Regions from separate parts of the Sporosarcina sp. Y838 genome, predicted to be linked through region 2. Evidence: a T-box and tRNA genes for the amino acid it is inferred to sense, from the RefSeq annotation. Region 2 holds a T-box; the other holds one or more tRNA genes.
The links. A T-box is a leader RNA that pairs with one kind of tRNA and senses whether it is charged. The one in region 2 lies ahead of pheS (phenylalanine--tRNA ligase subunit alpha), so its partner is inferred to be a tRNA-Phe.
Positions count from the first base shown of each region.

Region 1 (10,621 bases), on a different contig from region 2:
GGTGTCGTCCTTATTGCGAAGCATCCAATTGCGAAAGCACTTTTCGACCGGATGATTGAGAATAACGACATCAGCAGAAAATACATTGCAGAAGTAGACGGATACCTGAAAAGGCCTAAAGGTTCAATCAGACTGCCTATCGGACGCGATCGACATCATCCAGCGAAACGTTTGGTCTCAACGTCAGGACAATCTGCTGTTACAAACTTTCGACTCATTGAGCGCAAAGAAGATACGTCCATTGTTGAAGCTGAACTGGAAACAGGACGCACACATCAGATTCGTGTGCACTTGTCTCATCTTGGACATCCCGTTAAAGGCGATACATTATACGATGGCAGTGAAACGGAAGATGGCAATTATCGATTAACTGCAGCTGCAGTATCGTTCATCCATCCATTTACAGAGCAACAGACACTAGTTGAAATGAAAGATATGTAAAAAATGCCATGGAGGGTGTTTCTCCATGGCATTTTTTTTGTATTATAAGGTCAATTGACAGATGCCAATCTCAAAACGCTCGTCCATTTTCAACTTAATAAGTATCCGGATCAGTTCCCGTTCGTTCGTCGAGATTTAGTGCATTAATCGAATCCATCTCTTCAGGCCTTAGTTCAAAATCGGCAACTTCACTATTCTCCCGAATTCGTTCAGGCGTCACTGATTTGGGTATGACGATAAGATTATTCTGCAGATGCCAACGAATAATTACTTGTGCAGCGGTTTTATCATATTGTTCACCAATTTGAAGAAGTGTTGGTTCCATAAGCAATTTCCCACGTGCTAGCGGAGACCAAGAAGTGACAGCAATGTCGTTCTCTTTACAAAACATACGTAGCGGTTCCTGCGTCAGATGTGGATGAAGTTCAATCTGATTTACCATTGGTGCAACATTCGCTTTAACAAGTATTTTTTCAAGATGATGTATGTGATGATTGGAAACACCCGTTGCACGAATGAGCTTCTCATCATATAGTCGTTCGATTGCTTTATATGTATCCGTGTATTTTCCAGTGATTGGCCAATGTGTTAAATAGAGATCCAAATAATCTAAGTTCAATTTCTTTAAGGAAGTCTCAAACGCACGCAATGTATCATCATATCCTTGATCCGTATTCCAAACTTTTGATGTAATGAACAGCTCTTCCCTTGGAACTCCGGAATGTCGAACAGCTTCTCCTGTTTCTCTTTCATTGTCATAGATGGCCGCTGTATCGATTGCACGGTATCCAGTTTCGATTGCATAGGAAATTGCTTCGACCGTCTGCTCGTGTTCTGTCATTTTATAAACACCAAGACCTAATTGTGGCATTTCCACACCATTTCCAAGCTCAATTGTTCCAGTAAATCGTTTTGACATTGTGTATTTCCCCTTTCTAACCTTTATACTACTAATTGTACAAGCGTCATTCGAATAGTACGAATTCCCTGATTAAAAGTCAGAGTTGAATTTAATTGTAAAAACGAATATTATTGTAATTGAACCTCATTTCGTTCGTATTTTGAAAGGAGAATTACGTTGTTCCATTTAAAAAAGAATAATACCACAGTAAAAACTGAACTATTAGCCGGTATGACTACTTTTTTAACAATGGCTTATATCGTCATTGTTAACCCCATTATACTTGCTGACGCAGGTGTACCGTTCGAACAAGTATTCATTGCGACGATTATCGCGGCTGTTGTTGGTACACTCTGGATGGCCCTTTTCGCCAACTATCCAATTGCGATTGCTCCTGGGATGGGATTGAACGCTTATTTCACATCTATTATTCTTGCCTCTGATGGACAACTCGATTATATGACCGCTTTTTCCGCAGTTTTCGTTGCTGGACTATTATTTGTTCTCTTATCATTGACATCTTTCCGCGAAAAATTAATCGAATCCATTCCCGAGAGCTTGAAACTGGGAATTACGGCCGGGATAGGATTATTCATTGCCTTTATTGGTTTACGGCTCTCCGGACTCGTTGCTCCACATGAAGCGAATCTTGTTAAGCTTGGCGACCTCACCTCACCACCGGTTCTACTTGCTTTATTCGGCCTTCTAATTACGATAATTCTTATGACGCTGAATATCTATGGCTCGATTTTCATCGGAATGATTTTGACGGGAATTGTCGCAGCATTTACAGGTCAGCTTAAATTTGAAGGCGCTTTATGGAAAATGCCTCATTTACCTGAGGGTATTTTAGTCTGGAATCCCATTACGGCAGTCGGGGATGTTATCTCACACGGTTTGTATGGTGTCGTCTTTGCCTTCCTTATCGTGACCTTGTTTGATACAACTGGTACGATGATTGGCGTTGCAAAACAGGCTGGCCTGATGAAAGGAAACAAGCTACCACGTGCACGTCATGCATTACTTGCAGATTCTATTGCAACGACATTTGGCTCCATGTTTGGAACGAGCCCTACATCAGCTTACATTGAATCTTCCTCTGGCGTAGCAGTAGGTGGCCGGACAGGTTTGACAACACTGACAGTGTCAATTCTATTCCTTGTCGCGGCATTTTTTGGTCCGCTCGTAAGTTCGTTATCGAGTGTCTCAGCGATAACCGCTCCTGCTTTAATCATTGTCGGAAGTCTGATGATTGGCGCTGTCAAAGATGTAGACTGGGATTCTTTCGATGAAGCATTCCCGGCATTTTTAGTTATTCTGACGATGCCGCTTACTTCAAGCATTGCGACAGGTATTGCACTAGGCTTCATCACCTACCCGCTTTTAAAAGTGGTTAAGGGGAAAGGGAAACAAGTTCCTGTGCTGTTGTATATTTTCGCAGTACTGTTCACCTATCAACTGTTCTTTTTACCACATTAAAAAATGCGCTTCCGTTTTTAGGCGGAAGCGCATTTTCTTATATCTTTACTCTGCGGCTAGAAGTGATTGCCGATAGTAAGAGCGCTCCTGCAGTCAGTAGGTGCATGAACCAGCCTATAAGTGGGATGGCACTCACTACGCTTGTTACAAGACCTAGGATCGATGCAGACTTGCCTTGCATCTCACGGATTGAAAGAATTAACGTAATTGCGTGTAGTACAAACATGACGACAAGTGCCGAATAGCCAGTACCTATGACAAAAGCTCCCCCAATGAGTGGAATTGCGAGAAACCCTTCAGCAATTGCTGTTACCCATTTCATTCCTGTAGAACAATTCATATATATCTTACCTCCATATCGTTTTAGTCGTTATGTTATATACGGACAAGCGAACAAAAAGTTTCACTATTCTCTGCTCTGTCACAATTTTTCCAGACGGTCGTTTCAATTCCAATAAAAATAGGGTATACTTAATAAAGCTACTAATGAATTTACAGGAGGTACCTATCATGACAGTAATTCTAATTATAGGTGTTTGCTTCGCATTCCTATCTGCAATTTTTACAGGTGGATACGATGATAAGCCTGGTAAAGTTAAGATACCTGGTCAAAGAAAATAATGATTAATACACGGGACATGCCTTCTGGCTGTCCCGTTTTTTCATGCCAGTCCTGGATAATTTTGCTGTCTAAGTGCTTCATAAATAAGAATAGCAGCAGCATTCGATAAATTGAGTGACCGTATATTATCATTCATTGGAATCCTAAGACATCTATCTTCGTTTTCACGTAAAACGTCATCAGGTAGTCCGCTCGTCTCTTTTCCAAAGACGAAAAATATATCTTGTGAAACATTTGAATAATCAAAAGCAGTATGAGGTTTATCTCCATGCTTCGTCAAAAAATAAAACAGGGCATCGGGATTATCTGCAAATAATTCACGAATTCCTTCATGATACGTAATATCTACATGTTCCCAGTAATCAAGCCCCGCCCGTTTCAACATTTTATCATCTGTCGAAAAACCGAGTGGCTTGATAAGATGCAATTTTGTTCCTGTTCCCGCGCATGTCCGTGCAATATTCCCTGTGTTTGCAGGAATGAGCGGTTCAAATAATGCTACATGTATTGCCATTTCAACACTTCCTCCACTTAAACTCTTTCTTTCCAGCTATTTGCCGCCTTTTCTAATTCAGCGCGCACTTCCGGATCTTCCTCTTTCAATAATGCTTCCTTAATAGCTACATGTCCTTCTTCCAAACCAATTCGACCAAGTGCCCAAGCAATCGTACCACGAATGACGGGCCTCGGATCATTCTCTAGCATACTGATTAATTCAGGTACCGCAGACTCCTCCTTGAAATGCGCGAGTGCAATGATTGCATTTCGTTGAATCGGGTTTTTTCCGCGCCAAGATCCTGATACATGGCCAAACTTCTCTTTAAATTCACGATTCGACAACTTAAGAATCGGCTGAAGAAGCGGCTTAGCCAGTTCAGGGTCCGGTTGGAAAGCGTGCTGATGTAAATTATGCTTACCTTTATTTTTCGGACATACCGTTTGACATGTATCACACCCGTACACTCGATTACCAAACTCCATCCGAAATTCTTCCGGGATTGGGAGTTTCGACTGTGTTAGGAAAGCAATGCAACGCTGCGCATTTAACTGCCCTCCTTGAATCAAAGCACCCGTTGGACATACGTCAAGACAGAGTCTACATTCCCCGCATTCATCTTCCATCGGAACGTCTGGCGCAAATGGGATATTCGTGATCATTTCACCTAGGTATACATATGAACCAAACTCCGGTGTAATAATTGAACAGTTTTTTGCAGACCAACCGATGCCTGCTCGTTCTGCAACAGCACGATCAGAAAGTTCCCCCGTATCGACCATAGACTTTACTCTAGCGGTGGGTACTTGTTCCAATATAAATTTCTCAAGAAGTCCCAACTTCTCCCGTAAAACCGTATGATAATCTGTACCCCAGGATGCACGGCAAAAGATTCCTCTTCTTTCCCCTTTTTTCCCTTTCGGTGAATCAGCCATTTTGGATGGATACGCAATAGCTATTGAAATGATACTCTCTGCTTGATCTAGCAGAAGTCCAGGTTCAGTCCGTTTGTCTAAATCTTTTTCCTCAAAACCCGACTGAAAGCCAAGATCTTGCTGGCGCTTCAAGCGGTTTTTCAATTCACGAAATGGTGCAGCTGTTGTAAAACCGACTTTATCAATCCCAATCGACTCCGCATAAGCCCTCACCAACTGTTGCACTAGAACAGCATTCACACTGTATCACCTCCACTATGCTACTATTGAATTAAACTATATAAAGGGTGAATTTATTGAATATTAAATTAGCGAAAGACCTATTAGAAGCCGTGCCCGATTTAAAATTGGGCATTAACCATTATACCAAAATTACAGTGTCAGAATCGCCTCAAATGTTAAAAGGAAAATTGCAATTATTCCAAGAGCAACTTTTCTTTGAATTTGAGGATAAATCTATTACTGATTTACCCGCTATTAAGGAATGGCGTACGATATGGAAAACACTTGGCGCGGATCCAAATCGCTACCGCAATTCTTCAGAAGCACTTATGCGTCGGATCAAACAGGAAAACTTCATTAACCCATTCCATAATGCCGTCGACTTAAACAACTTCTTATCCTTGCAGCATTCAATTCCAATGGGCATCTATGATTTCCAAAAAATCGTCGGTGATGTATTGGTTACGACAGGTACCAACGATGATGGATATGATGGGCTAAATGGCCGTTTCAATTCGTTAAAAGACATTATACTCTTGAAAGATGATTATAGCTCATTTGGAAGTCCCTATGTCGATTCAATCCGAACAGCAGTAACTGAAGAAACGACTGAAGCAATGCATATCTACTTTCTACGCCCATCCATGGATGCGGCTAAAGCTTTTGAACTGACGAGAGCATGTGGAAATATGTTCACAAGCCTTAGCGGCGGAGACGTTCGTTCTTATGTTTTACATAAGGAACAGACATCTATTGAAGTAGGCTGATAGTGTTTATAATTGAGGGGAATGAACCGAAAAGCTACCAAGCTAACTGCAATGGTCAACCCCAATGTAGTATAATCTGATCTCCCATAATGGAAATCGCCCCTTCCGCATCGACGGAAAGGAGCGATTTTTTTAGCTTCAATTTTTGAATGGCTTTGTTTTCTCACCATCGATGAGTAATGTCCAGGTGCCATGCTCTGGTAATTTTAAATTCCCTTGATAGTGATAAATAAATGAACCCGCTCCAATATAGCTGCCGCCTTGGGCAAAAACATGTTCAGACACTATACTTCCTTTCTTATTCAGTAACTTCACTTCTATTTCCTTCCCACTATCCACTGAACTTTCAATTGTGATTTCAGTCTCCTCACCTACTTTAAGTTCCATTGGTTGATTAATCAAAGTATAATGTTCGGTCTTTGGAAATGGTGGAAGGACTTCAATTGTGAATTCCTCTAGTAATTGATCATTCACAAGGAAGGAAAGTTGCCATTCACCCTCTGTCGGAAATGGTGGAAAACTAGTCAATATCTGTTGAATATCTTCAGCAAATAAAAACCCATCAAAAATCCCTTCAGACATTGTAATCTTTTTATTGTAAGTATTTCTAGCTTCAACTGTGTAATTTTCACCTGCGAGTTCTGACGCATCCCCCCAAAAGTAGAGCATCATCTTTGCTCCTCTTCTAGCATCTTCTGCAACAAATTTCTCGTTAAATAACATTCCCACCTTACCTTCAATTCCAGTCACTTGATAATTACTATCTGCTAAGTTGAAGGTTTCCGCTTCTCCCGATGTAAATTCGACTTGAGGCTGAAACGACTGTCTCAGTTCATAAAACCAATTATTTGATAGGGCAAGAACAAATACAGTCGCACATAGTAAAGTGAATACAATGATAGGGTTAACAAATTGTGCTCTCTTTCTAGATTTCGTCCTCCTTTTCAAAGCCAGGCTGACTCTTTCTTTCTGTTCTACATTCAATGTGTATTTAGGAAGGTTTTTCAGATTTTCTTGTAAGTTCTCCACCCTCTTCATTAGCATAGCCCTCCTCCACAAGTATTTCCCTTAGTCTCTTTAACGCTCGATGAAACGTGACATTCACTTGATTCACATTACTTTTCAGTATTTCACTCACTTCTTTAGGCGTTAGCTCTAATATGCCCCTAAGTATTACCACTTCTTTATATCGCGGAGAAAGTTGATGAATTGCTTTGTATAATTGGATAATCTCCTGGTTCTGAATTGTTTGGTCTTCCAATTCATTTGAATGTCTTTGCTCACGGAAAAATAAGTATTTGATTTTCCCCCATACTTTCCTTCTGCGATATTCATCGACGACCTTGTTCCTTGCGATTGAAATCAACCACGTTTTCGGATGGGATTGATTTTTGAAGCTAGACATCTTTTTCATAGCAATCATGAAGGTCTCTTGTACAAGGTCCTCGACGTCCAGTGAACCTGTATAGTAAGTTAGGAAACTCGTGATATCCCTTTCGTACAGTCGAAACCACTCCTCGATTTTATGGTTCGTCACACAATCTCCCCCCCTTTAATTATTAGACGATTTATTATGTAAATTATTACAGATAAATAAGAAGACATGTTACTTCAAAGGTTAGAATGAAACTTCGCCTATTTCTTCCCCCAAAAAACTCCCTTTACCAATTTAAAAAAAGTTTTGGTAAAAGGAGTTTTTTCACTATATTAGTTTAAATATTGAATCCGGTTAATAGCCTGAGCGTAGGTGCCCTAAAAGGTCTAGTCGAAGCGGGTTGGAAGGAATTCTTGATTTCAATTTATATAGTAGATAAATTCAATACTTATTTATCAAGTCACCTTTTCGTGACGAAACACCCGTTACTCACTTTCTGCAATATCCTTCAGAGCTATAGCCCGACTCATGATAAAATTCTTCATATAGCTTTCCAAGAACAACTTATCTGCTATAACACCAATCAGTCCAAAAGGTGATGTATATTGAAATCTGTCAATCATCAGAGTGCCATTATCCTTTTCAATAAACTCATGAATATGTGTGAAAGAGTGAAAGGCGCCTTTCACCAATATATCTTCAAACAGATAGGGTCTATTCATTACTGTTATTTTTGCAGTCAGCCTTTGCTTTATACCGAAATGAACAGCTTCCCATGTGACAACATCCCCAGCCGACAATAAACCTGTCGTAATGCCACCCACGGCTTTCTCTTTCGTACTTTCTGTTGTACGAGTATGAATATCCACATCACGTGTAAGATCAAAGCAGCGTTCAATAGGGGCATGAATAAACTGCTGATGTTCTATTAAAGGCATATTGATTCCTCCACCCGATTTTCTTTCAATCACTTTAGAAAAACCATACCACAGTAGTTAAAAGTAAGCATAAAAAAACACAACCGAAGTTGTGTTTTTTCCATATGATACCCGAGGCCGGACTTGAACCGGCACGCCTCGCGGCATCGCATTTTGAGTGCGACGTGTCTGCCATTCCACCACTCGGGCATAGTAATATTCATTTTCCATACTGTAGTAATAAAATATGGAGGCGGCAACCGGAATCGAACCGGTGGTAAGGGTGTTGCAGACCCATGCCTTACCGCTTGGCTATGCCGCCGTAGAAATTGGAGCGGAAGACGGGATTCGAACCCGCGACCCCGACCTTGGCAAGGTCGTATTCTACCACTGAACTACTTCCGCAAAACTGGGGTAGCTGGATTCGAACCAACGAGTAACGGAGTCAAAGTCCGTTGCCTTACCGCTTGGCTATACCCCAAAAAGATAAATGGGGCGACTGAAGGGAATCGAACCCTCGAGTGTCGGAACCACAATCCGATGTGTTAACCACTTCACCACAATCGCCATGATATCTCATTTGAATTGAAAAAATATAAAAATGGGGCGGCTGAAGGGAATCGAACCCTCGAGTGTCGGAACCACAATCCGATGTGTTAACCACTTCACCACAACCGCCATGATGTTTATTTTGATTTGAGAAAGTGTAAAAAATGGGGCGACTGAAGGGGATCGAACCCTCGAATGTCGGAACCACAATCCGATGTGTTAACCACTTCACCACAATCGCCAAAATAATAAGTTGAATTAAAAAAATGGCAGGGGCAGTAGGAATCGAACCCACATCAAAGGTTTTGGAGACCTCTATTCTACCGTTAAACTATGCCCCTAAATGGAAATTCATTTCAACACATAATTCATGTTAAAAAAAGTTGGTGGTGGGGGGCGGATTCGAACCGCCGAACCCGTAGGGAGCGGATTTACAGTCCGCCGCGTTTAGCCACTTCGCTACCCCACCACAATAGGTGTATATGGTGCCGGAGAAAGGACTTGAACCCTCAACCTACTGATTACAAGTCAGTTGCTCTACCAGTTGAGCTACTCCGGCATATTAAGTTAAATGGTGGCTCAGGACGGAATCGAACCGCCGACACAAGGATTTTCAGTCCTTTGCTCTACCGACTGAGCTACTGAGCCACATGTTTGGCTTTTGTTAAGCTATGCACCTTTATGTCTAATTCAATCATTCGGTCAGTCACGTAACTACATACGTTCTATCCTATATTCGATTGCTTCAACTATCTGCTTGCTTATTCTAAACCTTTAATATAAAAAATGGCGGTCCCGACCGGGATCGAACCGGCGATCTCCTGCGTGACAGGCAGGCATGTTAACCGCTACACCACGGGACCATTTGGTTGCGGGGGCAGGATTTGAACCTGCGACCTTCGGGTTATGAGCCCGACGAGATACCACTTCTCCACCCCGCGACAACAATATAAAATATCAATAAATGTATATGAACCTGAACCTTCTATTGTACAAGAATTGTGTATAAAAGGCTGTATTCACAATAAAATTTGGTTGCGGGGGCAGGATTTGAACCTGCGACCTTCGGGTTATGAGCCCGACGAGATACCACTTCTCCACCCCGCGACAATAGTATTTATATAAGTAAATATATGGAAGTTTATTTAAGCGGTGGATCTGCTTAAAAAACTTAATGGTGGAGAATGACGGGCTCGAACCGCCGACCCCCTGCTTGTAAGGCAGGTGCTCTCCCAGCTGAGCTAATCCTCCTGGGTAAAATATTGATAAACTCTTTTTAAAACTTCGTTTAAAGTACTTATGGATTACTCTTTTCAAAACTTCGTTTTGAAAAAGCATTGGTGACCCCTACGGGATTCGAACCCGTGATACCGCCGTGAAAGGGCGGTGTCTTAACCGCTTGACCAAGGGGCCATTATTATGAAAGTAAATTCTGGTGGAGAGCAAGGGATTTGAACCCTTGAAACAGCGTTAGCCGCTTACACGATTTCCAATCGTGCTCCTTCAGCCACTCGGACAGCTCTCCTAAATGGCTCCGCAGGTAGGACTCGAACCTACGACCGATCGGTTAACAGCCGATTGCTCTACCACTGAGCTACTGCGGAATAATATAAAGATCATACAGTAAGTATGTTCTTTTGGAATAACAGACCAGCGACGTCCTACTCTCACAGGGGGAAACCCCCAACTACCATCGGCGCTGAAGAACTTAACTTCCGTGTTCGGTATGGGAACGGGTGTGACCTCTTCGCAATCGTCACTAGACTATTTTCCACAAGACAAGATTAATTATATCAAGACTTGTTGGCTATTGCAAGCGTTTTTACAAAATAATTAATTTTGTTCGCTCAAAACTGAATGAAACAGACATTGTGTGCATGAATCAGGGTAATCAAACCTTCTTCAAAATGGTTAAGT
Region 1 covers NZ_JBXCJD010000020.1:41,045-51,665, forward strand. The annotation lists gene AC1TO4_RS16865 (RluA family pseudouridine synthase) at 1-441, shown strand, start outside; gene AC1TO4_RS16870 (aldo/keto reductase) at 536-1,360, opposite strand; gene AC1TO4_RS16875 (NCS2 family permease) at 1,520-2,821, shown strand; gene AC1TO4_RS16880 (hypothetical protein) at 2,859-3,161, opposite strand; gene trmL (tRNA (uridine(34)/cytosine(34)/5-carboxymethylaminomethyluridine(34)-2'-O)-methyltransferase TrmL) at 3,484-3,957, opposite strand; gene queG (tRNA epoxyqueuosine(34) reductase QueG) at 3,975-5,114, opposite strand; gene AC1TO4_RS16895 (B3/B4 domain-containing protein) at 5,162-5,863, shown strand; gene AC1TO4_RS16900 (hypothetical protein) at 6,002-6,901, opposite strand; gene AC1TO4_RS16905 (RNA polymerase sigma factor) at 6,855-7,400, opposite strand; gene AC1TO4_RS16910 (SRPBCC family protein) at 7,724-8,176, opposite strand; tRNA gene AC1TO4_RS16915 (tRNA-Leu) at 8,285-8,365, opposite strand; tRNA gene AC1TO4_RS16920 (tRNA-Cys) at 8,404-8,477, opposite strand; tRNA gene AC1TO4_RS16925 (tRNA-Gly) at 8,486-8,560, opposite strand; tRNA gene AC1TO4_RS16930 (tRNA-Gln) at 8,565-8,636, opposite strand; tRNA gene AC1TO4_RS16935 (tRNA-His) at 8,647-8,722, opposite strand; tRNA gene AC1TO4_RS16940 (tRNA-His) at 8,758-8,833, opposite strand; tRNA gene AC1TO4_RS16945 (tRNA-His) at 8,870-8,945, opposite strand; tRNA gene AC1TO4_RS16950 (tRNA-Trp) at 8,972-9,045, opposite strand; tRNA gene AC1TO4_RS16955 (tRNA-Tyr) at 9,089-9,173, opposite strand; tRNA gene AC1TO4_RS16960 (tRNA-Thr) at 9,188-9,263, opposite strand; tRNA gene AC1TO4_RS16965 (tRNA-Phe) at 9,277-9,352, opposite strand; tRNA gene AC1TO4_RS16970 (tRNA-Asp) at 9,492-9,567, opposite strand; tRNA gene AC1TO4_RS16975 (tRNA-Met) at 9,571-9,645, opposite strand; tRNA gene AC1TO4_RS16980 (tRNA-Met) at 9,737-9,811, opposite strand; tRNA gene AC1TO4_RS16985 (tRNA-Val) at 9,880-9,955, opposite strand; tRNA gene AC1TO4_RS16990 (tRNA-Glu) at 10,043-10,117, opposite strand; tRNA gene AC1TO4_RS16995 (tRNA-Ser) at 10,138-10,229, opposite strand; tRNA gene AC1TO4_RS17000 (tRNA-Asn) at 10,234-10,308, opposite strand; rRNA gene rrf (5S ribosomal RNA) at 10,353-10,468, opposite strand; partial or broken rRNA gene AC1TO4_RS17010 (23S ribosomal RNA) at 10,612-10,621, opposite strand, start outside.
Region 1: it has a tRNA-Phe gene. The T-box ahead of pheS (phenylalanine--tRNA ligase subunit alpha) is inferred to sense a tRNA for this amino acid. The anticodon was not compared.

Region 2 (10,621 bases):
ACGGTTTTGGAAGTGAAAGGGTCATTAGAGGGAATGAAGTTAGCATACATTGGGGATGGAAATAATGTAGCACATTCCCTGGTCATTGCCGCAGCACATATGGGTATGCATGTAGCTGTCGCAACACCAAAAGGATTTGAATACAATCCGAATCTTTTAGTGAAAGCACAAGCTATTGCTGTAAAAAATGGTGGAAGTGTTTTTGAAACGACGAATCCTGTTGAGGCTGTTACAGATGCAGATGTTGTTTATACTGACGTCTGGACGAGTATGGGGCAAGAAGAAGAAGCGGCCGCACGTCTCGAAGCATTCAAAGAGTTTCAAATAAACGACAGTTTGGTGGCTCATGCGAAAAAGGATTACATGTTCTTGCACTGCCTACCTGCTCACCGTGAAGAAGAAGTAGCGACTTCTGTTATCGATGGTCCAAATTCATATGTTTTCCAACAAGCAGGGAACCGATTGCATGCACAAAAAGCGGTACTTGCATCTTTGTTATAATTAAATACCTTAAAAGCCCAGGTTTGTTGTCTGGGCTTTTTTGCTGATTCATTCAAAATTAATGGTAAACTGAAAATATGTTTGATCAATAAATGAAATTATTCCGTGAAGGATTTGGTGAAATTTCTAGTTTTAAAATACTAAAGCCGCTCAATGAATGAGCGGCTTTATGTTTATCCAAATGCCATCCTAGAAAATTGTGCGGGTGACAGTTGTACACGAAGTTTTTACAAAGTTTAACTTGCCGAAAATACTTGTGCTAGTTCTCCGGCCATCTTTGTTTTTTCCTGTTCACCTGAACTATTCCACAGCTTTTCAAAAAACACCCCAAGGCCTGGTAACAGGTGTTCTTCACCTCGCTTGATGGCATCTTCCACAACGTTACGGATATCATCCGCTGTATTATTCGTCATGTTTGCCGTAATCGCATCTCTTATTTGAAAATCCATTTTATCAACCTCCCACACTCATTTTGGACACAAATATCGCCAACTATACCGTCATTTGTTACACTGAAAAGAAAAAGGCGGTAAAGAATATATGAAACGCATTGAATCCTCACAAAACGCACTTGTGAAACATTGGAAAAAGCTTGTTACAACACGAAAAGAACGCGATCAGTCGAAAGAATTCCTTGTCGAGGGTTTTCATCTCGTTGAAGAAGCATTGAAAAGTGATGGGACAATTCTCGCGTTAATCACCCGTGACGGTGTTGAAATTCCTGAAGGATGGTCTATTGAAGATGTGAAGCTTGTTGAAATAACAGAAGCGATTGCGAAAGAAATATCTGAGACGGAACAGTCGCAGGGCATTTATGCACATTGCCGTCAGCCGGTGCACGCTGAAGAGGACTATACAGCATGGAAAAAACTTTTATTAATTGACGCTGTCCAAGATCCAGGTAATGTCGGTACGATGATACGAACGGCAGACGCTGCTGGAATGGATGCAGTTATTCTTGGGGTAGGGACTGCTGATTCATATAATCCGAAAACAGTACGGTCTGCGCAAGGCTCCCATTTCAATATCCCGATCGTCAAAGGTGATCTTATTGAATGGACGGCTAAGTCGAAAGAAGCGGGCATTCAAGTTTTGGGGACAGGATTAAAAAATGCTGTGAATCACTCCGATATTTGGCCGCAAGCTGAATTTGCATTGATCGTTGGAAATGAAGGCAGCGGTGTCAATCCTGAATTGCTTGCAATGGCGGACAACACAGTCAAAATTCCAATGTACGGCAAAGCGGAATCGTTAAATGTTGCGGTTGCGACTGGAATCTTACTCTATACGTACTCCAAACTGTAAAAATTGCAGGTTGTTGCTGTACAAATCATAATCGGGTATACTATTGGTTATGAACAGAAATGAAAAGCGATGATCGGGAAAAGTAAACAACACATGAGCCGAAAGGGAGTCTGCGCCTTGACTGAAAGCGCAGATGGGTAAATGAGTGTCGAAGTTCACCCCGTGAGCTGCCGCCGGGACCAGCGAAAGCTGTAAAGGTGAGCCGGTGCCGGACCGTTATTCCGATTTGAGTGATCATATCTTTTTGGTATGATAATCAGGGTGGTACCGCGAAATCGTCCTCGTCCCTTTTATAAGGGGCGGGTTTTTTTTATTTTCGAGAGGAGAATCGCAATGGAAGCACAATTAGAACTGTTGAAAGATGAGGCGCTTGCAAAAATTGAAGCTGCATCAGATGTTAAAGCGTTAATCGAAGTCCGTGTTGCCTATTTAGGGAAAAAGGGGCCAATTACTGATTTACTGAAAGGGATGGGAAAACTCCCTGCCGAGGAACGACCTAAGATGGGGGCACTCGTCAATGTCATCCGCGAAAAGGTAACTGAAGTTCTGGAAGACCGTATGGTGAAACTTGAGGAATTGGCAATCAATGAACAGCTTGAAAAAGAATCAATTGATGTCACATTGCCTGGACGTCCAGCAAGAACTGGGAATCACCATCCGCTAACACGTGTAGTTGAAGAAATCGAAGACTTCTTCATTAGCATGGGCTATGAAATCGCCGAAGGTCCCGAAGTTGAGAAAGATTATTACAACTTTGAGGCACTGAACTTGCCAAAAGGCCACCCTGCACGCGATATGCAAGACTCGTTCTACATATCCGAAGATATACTTCTTCGTACACATACGTCACCTGTACAGGCTCGCACGATGGAAGCAAAAGGCGGCGCACCGATTAAAATCATTTGCCCGGGTAAAGTGTACCGACGTGACAGTGATGACGCGACGCATTCACATCAGTTCACACAAATCGAAGGGCTTGTCATCGGAGAAGATATCCGGATGAGCGACTTGAAAGGAACCCTTTCTTTATTTGCGAAGAAAATGTTTGGCGATGAGCGTGAAATTCGTCTCCGTCCAAGCTTCTTCCCATTCACGGAACCATCTGTTGAAATGGACATTTCTTGTTTCAAATGCGGCGGAGATGGCTGTAACGTTTGTAAAAAAACGGGCTGGATCGAAATTTTGGGTGCCGGAATGGTACACCCGAACGTGCTGAAAATGGCTGGTTATGATCCGGCTGTCGTTTCAGGTTTCGCTTTCGGTATGGGACCTGAACGAATTGCAATGTTGAAATATGGTGTGGAAGATATCCGTCATTTCTATACGAATGACGTGCGGTTTGTATCGCAATTCCACCGGACGGAAGCTTAAGGAGGAATTGATATGTTAGTATCTACAAAATGGTTGAGTGAGTATGTAAATATAGAGGGTATTGCTGTTGCGGATCTTGCGGAGAAAATTACACGCTCCGGCATTGAAGTCGATTCAATCATCGATCGTTCTCACGGAATGACGAACGTTGTCGTTGGATATGTTAAAGAATGTGTGAAGCATCCGGAAGCGGACAAATTGCGCATCTGCCAAGTGGACGTTGGAGAAGAAACAACACAAATCATTTGTGGCGCACCGAACGTTGCAGAAGGACAAAAAGTAATTGTTGCACGCCCGGGCGCTGTACTGCCAGGCGGCATGAAAATTAAAAAAGCGAAACTACGCGGTGAAGAATCGAACGGTATGATCTGTTCGCTTCAAGAACTTGCAATTGAAGGGAAGCTTGTACCGAAAGCCTATGCAGAAGGCATTTACGTACTCCCTGAATCGGCAGTACCTGGAGAATCAGCACTGTCACTACTTGGTCTTGATGATCAAGTACTTGAATTCGATTTGACGCCAAATCGCTCGGACGCACTTAGCATGATTGGTGTTGCCTATGAAGTTGGCGCGATTTTATCACAAGGAATTCAGCTTCCTGAAATTAACTACACGGCTTCAAATGAAAAAGCGGAAGATGTGCTGAAATTGCGCATTGATGCAAAAGAAGACAATCCGATGTACGTCGCGAAAGTTGTAAAAAACGTCAAGGTTGCAGAATCACCGTTATGGCTACAAAATCGCTTGATGGCTGCAGGCGTACGTCCACATAATAACGTTGTCGACATTACGAACTTTGTCCTAATGGAATACGGCCAGCCGCTTCATGCTTTTGATTACGATCGTCTTGGAACAGGAGAAATCGCTGTCCGACTTGCAGAGCAAGGCGAGAAATTCACGACATTGGATAATACTGAACGGACGCTTGAAGCGCACCAACTTGTCATTACAAATGGTAAAGAACCAGTGGCGCTTGCCGGCGTAATGGGCGGGCTAAATACTGAAGTGCATGACGGAACGACAACTGTTGTCATCGAGTCGGCTTACTTCGCACCGGGATCTGTCCGCCGTACGTCGAGAGAGCTTGGGCTTCGCAGTGACGCAAGTACGCGCTTTGAAAAAGGAGTCGATCCGAATCGAGTTACAGCCGCAGCAGAACGCGCCGCGCAATTAATGTCTGAAATTGCGGGCGGCGAAGTGCTAGAAGGGTCCGTTATTATCGATGAACTCGAAAAAACGCCTGTACGAATTGTTGTTTCTCCGGATTATATTAACAACCGTCTAGGTATGAAAATACCTCTGGAAGAAATGTTGGCGATTTTGGAAAGACTGCAAATCCCGACAGAAGCGGTGAACGGCAAACTACTAATCGACGCGCCGACTCGCAGGCAGGATCTGCGTATTGAAGAAGATATTATCGAAGAAATTGCTCGGATGTACGGCTATGACTTGATTCCGATGACGCTTCCTGTGACGGAATCGACGCCGGGTGGCTTGACACCATATCAGGCGAAACGTCGTACAGTTAGAGCGTTCCTTGAAGGCGCAGGACTCTACCAGGCGCTGACGTATTCATTGACATCTAAGGAACAGGCACAAAGCTACGCGCTTGAAACAGCACCTGTTACAGAGCTTCTGATGCCGATGAGTGAAGATCGCAGTATACTTCGTCAAAGTCTCATTCCTCATCTTCTAGAGGCAGCGACTTATAACGTTGCACGCCGTATGGATTCGGTGGCACTATATGAAACGGGATCGGTTTTCCTTGGAGAAGAAGAAGATGGCCTTCCACAGGAAGTGGAACATGTTGCAGCTGTTATAACTGGCAAGTGGGTCGACCATGCATGGCAAGCTGAAACAAAATCGGTAGACTTCTTCGTCCTGAAAGGGATTGTCGAAGGCATGATGGACAGTCTAGGTCTATCTGAAGGTCTGTCATTCAAACAAACTGTTCTTGACGGGATGCATCCTGGGCGGACAGCAAACATTTTCTATAACGGTGAACGGATTGGTTTAATCGGTCAAATCCATCCAACGGAACAGAAAAAACGCGATTTGAAAAACACATATGTCATGGAAATGAACCTTGCTAAAATCCTTTCTATCGAAACGGATGAATTGCTATATGTTCCGGTTCCACGTTTCCCATCGAGTTCAAGGGACATCGCGCTAGTCGTTTCGAGCGATACATCAGCAGGTACGCTTGAAAACGTTATTCAAAGTGCTGGCGGTAAATTGTTGAAAGACATCAGATTGTTCGACTTGTATGAAGGGGGTAATGTTGAAGATGGCAAGAAGTCACTTGCATTTTCACTGACATATTCAGATTCCGAGCGCACATTGACGGACGAAGAAGTCGTCAAAGCGCACGACAAAGTATTGAACGCATTAACAACAGAAGCAGGAGCTTTGCTTCGCGGATAAATAAACAAAAGCGGTACACAGAATTTCGATTCTGTGTACCGCTATTTTTTAAAGGTAAGTATAAGTTTTTCAACCTGTAGCGGTGTCTAGACTTCAGGCGCCAGCCCCTGGGGTTATTAGTCGTTTGAGAAGGGATTGAACTATATCCCTTCTGTGCCAAATAGAAATGGTGAAATAACTACGTACCATACACAAAGTGGTAAAAAATTCCGGAAAACAATAAATGGTGATAATATCCCAGTAATTACTCCAGTAGAGTGAAAAGTGAGGGGCTAGGAATGAAGTATTTAGCAATGGTTAAAAGATTAAATCCACTTATTGAAGAGGAAGTATGCCTTGAAATTGGAGGGGTTCAATTTACAGGTTTTTCATTTGTATGTCCTTATAATATTGAGGTTGGGCAAATTTATCCCGTTTCACTAGGGTTTACGATTTTAGATGAATTAATTATTGAGGAAATAAATGGAGATAAGAAAGAGTTGGAGCAAATTTGTAAGGGTTATCAATACTACATCCGAGGACTTTTACATGAGACCTCAATAGATGTTGGAATAATTATTTCAGATGAAGATGAGTATTTCATGAATTATTCTAATTTATTTGGTAAATTTGTTGAAATGAAAGTTGATAGAATTAGTATTGAATTTTTACAAAAATAGTATGAAATAATAGGTTGATTCACAAAACAAAAACGCAAACCATGAGGTTATACTTTGTGAACCTGTACGTGCGATAGTAGTCAGGTTAATTATTATTAACGTACTAATTGGTACAAGTAGTTTCTCGGACTACGAATACTTTTTTACATCATTTACAACACTATTAGATGCTGACTGACAGTCATATCATGAAACAGCAAATGGCAGATCATGAGCAGCAACAAATAAAATCTCAAATCGATCAAAGACTTGTGAAGCAGAAAAAATCTCAATTAAAAGAAGTATATCTACAATGGAATGCTCGTTCGGGGAAACTGAGAGATAATAATAAAACAGCACTGTAGACTGACAAAGCGATTTGAAGCAGAAATAAAACACTTGACTAAACGTAAGAAACACCATCTTTAGGCTACCTGACCTCAAGTTTTTTTGGGTCAGGTAGCCTGATTTTTATTATCGAAGGGTTATTCATGAATGGACTCACTGACATCCATTTCCTAGCGGGTCATTGGGCGGCCTTGTCTTCAAAAAATACGCTGTAGACGGAATTGGCACTTCGTACGCAGTGGCAGCGTTTGATTTCTACACGGAAGATATTGGAGCTATGCTAAGTGCAGATGCGACAGTAAACCAGAGAATGGAAGCTGCAGCTTTCACTTTCATTAAACCTGCCAAAGGACTAGGTATGGTACATGATATTTCGAAGGCAAAGGGTATAGATAATGCTTCTGATAACAAAAACAATAATTAATTCAGAGGTGAGAGCTTACTTCATTCTCCAACAAGACCAAATGGAATTGGTAAGCCTCATGTATCAAGTTTAGGTGATTTGGTTCCAGCTAGTAAGGATGGTTTATATAAAGGTCGCCAAGTGACTGTTACAGTACATATACTTGGAGGTTATAGAAAAAGAGCTAAGTCTAATAGTCCTTATACTAGTATTACTAATAACAAAAATGTGATTGGGAATTATGGAGAAAATGCAATTGAATTGGATATTTCTGCTGTAAGGAAAGATATACAGTCTAGAAAAGTAAAGGATGTTGTTATACTTTCTCCAAAGCAAATTCTGAAAATAATAGAAAGAGATGTTATTTCCTCTGATTTTTTGAAGAAAAGAGCTATTGACTGGACTAAAAGGGATAATGAGTATTTGATTAAAGCGGAAGTTCCTAGCCAATACATTAAGATTTCGTCTAAGGAGTGAGAATTTTGAAGCTTTTCTTTTTAAACGAATGTTTAGGGGAACTAGAAAATATTATTGTTGAAGGTATGTGGGTAAATGGAAAGATCATACCTAATAAGAACATGGAGAAATTCAAGGCTTTTTTCGAGGAGATTGTTGACGAAGAAAACGAGTTCGCAGAAGAGGATTTTAGTGAAGAATGGTTAGATGATAGCAATTGGTTTATTATTGATAATGAAAATAGAAAAAAGAATATATACATACCTGCAGTTTATCCTGATGGGGATTTTAACTGGAGATGGAGATGATTTAAAAATATAAAGCTTTGATTATGGATGGTGCTTGTCAATTACACTGTTTATGTTTGCGCACTGGAAGGGCATAAATTGAGTGATTAACAAGTGGATGAAGTGAAAGGCTTGTTTTTATATTAGTTTATCGATCATTACTATATCTTGAATTTAAACAGGACCTAGATAATTACATAGAAAAACCCCGAATACAAGACTTTTCAAAAAGTGTCTGCTTTTCGGGGGGAGCTCAGAATATGCGGTTTATGTTCATTCATTGACACCTTTCGTGACTATAAATCCGATTTCGGCTTCTAACTTAAATGGTTCCACATCAATCGTGCCAAGCTCAATGTTGAATTCGGCGGAACCATGGATGATATACTCACCTTTAGGAAATCCCTCATTAATAAGTGTCTGTATGAATTCTATAATCTTTTCATCATCATTTTCACTATACCCTCCGGCAAATGAGTATCTCGCGCGCAATGGTTCGTCTTTTTTTAATGTCGTCACAATTAGCGGTCCATTCATCGGGTAATCGATACTGATTCCCCGTGTCCTTTCTTCCAATGGGAAATAGAAGGGAGAAGCGGCATGGGAAATGTCGATGGAGGCTTGATCGCCGATATATGTTAATTCGGCAAATATTGCAGTATCGCCAAAAATGTCATACACGTCTTTTTCTGTGAACAAGCGATAAATGAAATCACCTTTTACCACTTGGGTTTCCGCTGGTGGCAGCGGTTCCGTTGGACGGGGTTGATGGTTAGCATCATTTTTTTCAGCAGTACCACATGCAGTAAGGATAGAAATAAAAACGAATAAAAAAACGAATCTTCTCACAACAATCACCTCTATCAATTAGAACGGAAGAAGAGCGATAAAGTTACATTTTTTGTGTTTACCTCTATTAAGATTAGAGACGGTTAAATGGCAATATGAGGCACCGGATTTAGTTGTTATTTTTTACGATTTTTCCTAGCCGCCAGAGCCTTTGCTTTCCCCGCATTCGCAAAATGCCACTTTGTCAACGATTTCAATGTATCTTCACCGCTGTTCAATAAAATCTTGGCGGCCACTTCGTCCACTTTTGGTCCTGCGCCTTTTGGAATTGTCATACCCGCAATACCACTCAGCCGATCCATCTCTTCTAAAAAAGCAACACGCGCAATAATAGACGCGGCTGCTACTGACATATGAAGACCTTCCGCTTTCGTAGAAAACAGCACATTCTCTCTCACAATTTCAGACTCCGCTTTAATATGATTATAATAAATGCCGCGTTCCGCAAATTGGTCAATCAAAATATAATCGGGTTTCTCGCCATCCATTTTTCGAAGGACATGCTTAAGCGCTTGATTATGGAGGAGGGCTTTAATCTTCCCTTGGGACCAGCCACTTGCTTGCACTTCATTGTATTTCGCGTTATCAAGTGTCAATACACTATGGAGAAGCGCTACCTGCAAATCAGGGGCGATTTTCCGCATAAGGTCATCCGTCAGCATTTTTGAATCTTTCACTCCGAGTTCGCGTACCAATTCGACTTGATCGGCACGGACGAAACAAGCCGCTACCGTGACGGGTCCGAAGAAATCGCCCGTTCCGGTTTCATCCGACCCCAGTACTGATAGTTCGGCTAAGCGATCGGGCAGCGAATCTCCTTTTGTTTTCACCGCCACTGAGCCCGCTTTACCTTCAGCTTTACCCCAGCGCGCCGCCTCCCGTTCAGACCCTGCACCTTGGAACAGCACTTTACCAGATTTATAGGCAGTTATTGAAGTATCCGGCAGCTTTGCGGCAAAAACGACGCCTGGGGCATTGCGAATGATTTTGGACGCGGTATAATGACTTATTACTTTCTTCATTACTTGATCATTTACAATAATGACTTGATTACTCAATTTATTACATCCTTTCGTCGACTTATTTCACAACCAAAACAATTTCGTGGTATGATTGATAACAGGGTTTTTACGTAGGAGGTGGTATCATTGGCAGACGAACAGAAGACGCGTATAGCAGTAGATATATACGGACAGACCTATAAAATGGTCGGTACCGAGACAAGTACTCATATGCGGCTGGTCGCTTCGCTGGTCGATGAACGGATGAGGGAAATCAGTGCCCATAATCCCTACCTCGACAGTACGAAAATCGCTGTGTTAACCGCCGTTAATAGTGTACATGATAATCTTAAATTAAAAATACAAATTGAACAATTAGAAGAAGAATTGAAAAAGTTGAAGGGTTGACGGTATTACATGTTAGATTTACTAATTATTATCCTCCTGTTCGGGGGGCTTGTCACTGGATTCAGACGAGGACTTATCGTACAAATCATACATATGACAGGATTCATAATCGCACTCGTTGTCGCTTATACGTATTATAAGCAACTCGCGGAAAAATTTGTTCTCTGGATTCCATATCCAGGTGTTACAGCTGGTTCGAAATTGTCCATGACAGTCGACAAGCTTGATCTTGATGGGACATTTTATCGCTTACTGGCATTCGTTTTGATATTTTTTGTCGTCAAATTCGTTTTTCAGCTCATTGCGTCCATGTTTGATTTCCTGACGTATTTACCTGTCCTTGGTTTTTTAGCGCGTATCACTGGGGCATTATTTGGATTCATCGAGTTTTATATACTAATATTCCTAGTTCTCTATTTGCTGGCCATGTTACCGATAGATTTTATCCAAGACATGTTGAGTAATTCATTGCTTGCAAAAACAATGTTTGAACACACGCCGCTATTATCAGAGACTGTGAAAAAATGGTGGTATATCTATACAAATTAACGGCTTCCCCCTTTTTGGAGGGGAGCTTTTTTCTAGAAAGGAAGTGTTGTTATTGAATAAGAAAACGATTATCCGTACATT
Region 2 covers NZ_JBXCJD010000005.1:46,510-57,130, reverse strand. The annotation lists gene argF (ornithine carbamoyltransferase) at 1-501, shown strand, start outside; gene sspI (small acid-soluble spore protein SspI) at 738-950, opposite strand; gene AC1TO4_RS08585 (TrmH family RNA methyltransferase) at 1,042-1,806, shown strand; T-box leader at 1,867-2,098, shown strand; gene pheS (phenylalanine--tRNA ligase subunit alpha) at 2,140-3,177, shown strand; gene pheT (phenylalanine--tRNA ligase subunit beta) at 3,190-5,601, shown strand; gene AC1TO4_RS08570 (hypothetical protein) at 5,880-6,260, shown strand; gene AC1TO4_RS08565 (hypothetical protein) at 6,769-7,011, shown strand; gene AC1TO4_RS08560 (hypothetical protein) at 7,090-7,467, shown strand; gene AC1TO4_RS08555 (hypothetical protein) at 7,473-7,754, shown strand; gene AC1TO4_RS08550 (hypothetical protein) at 8,007-8,582, opposite strand; gene rnhC (ribonuclease HIII) at 8,699-9,640, opposite strand; gene zapA (cell division protein ZapA) at 9,731-9,991, shown strand; gene AC1TO4_RS08535 (CvpA family protein) at 10,001-10,540, shown strand; gene polX (DNA polymerase/3'-5' exonuclease PolX) at 10,593-10,621, shown strand, end outside.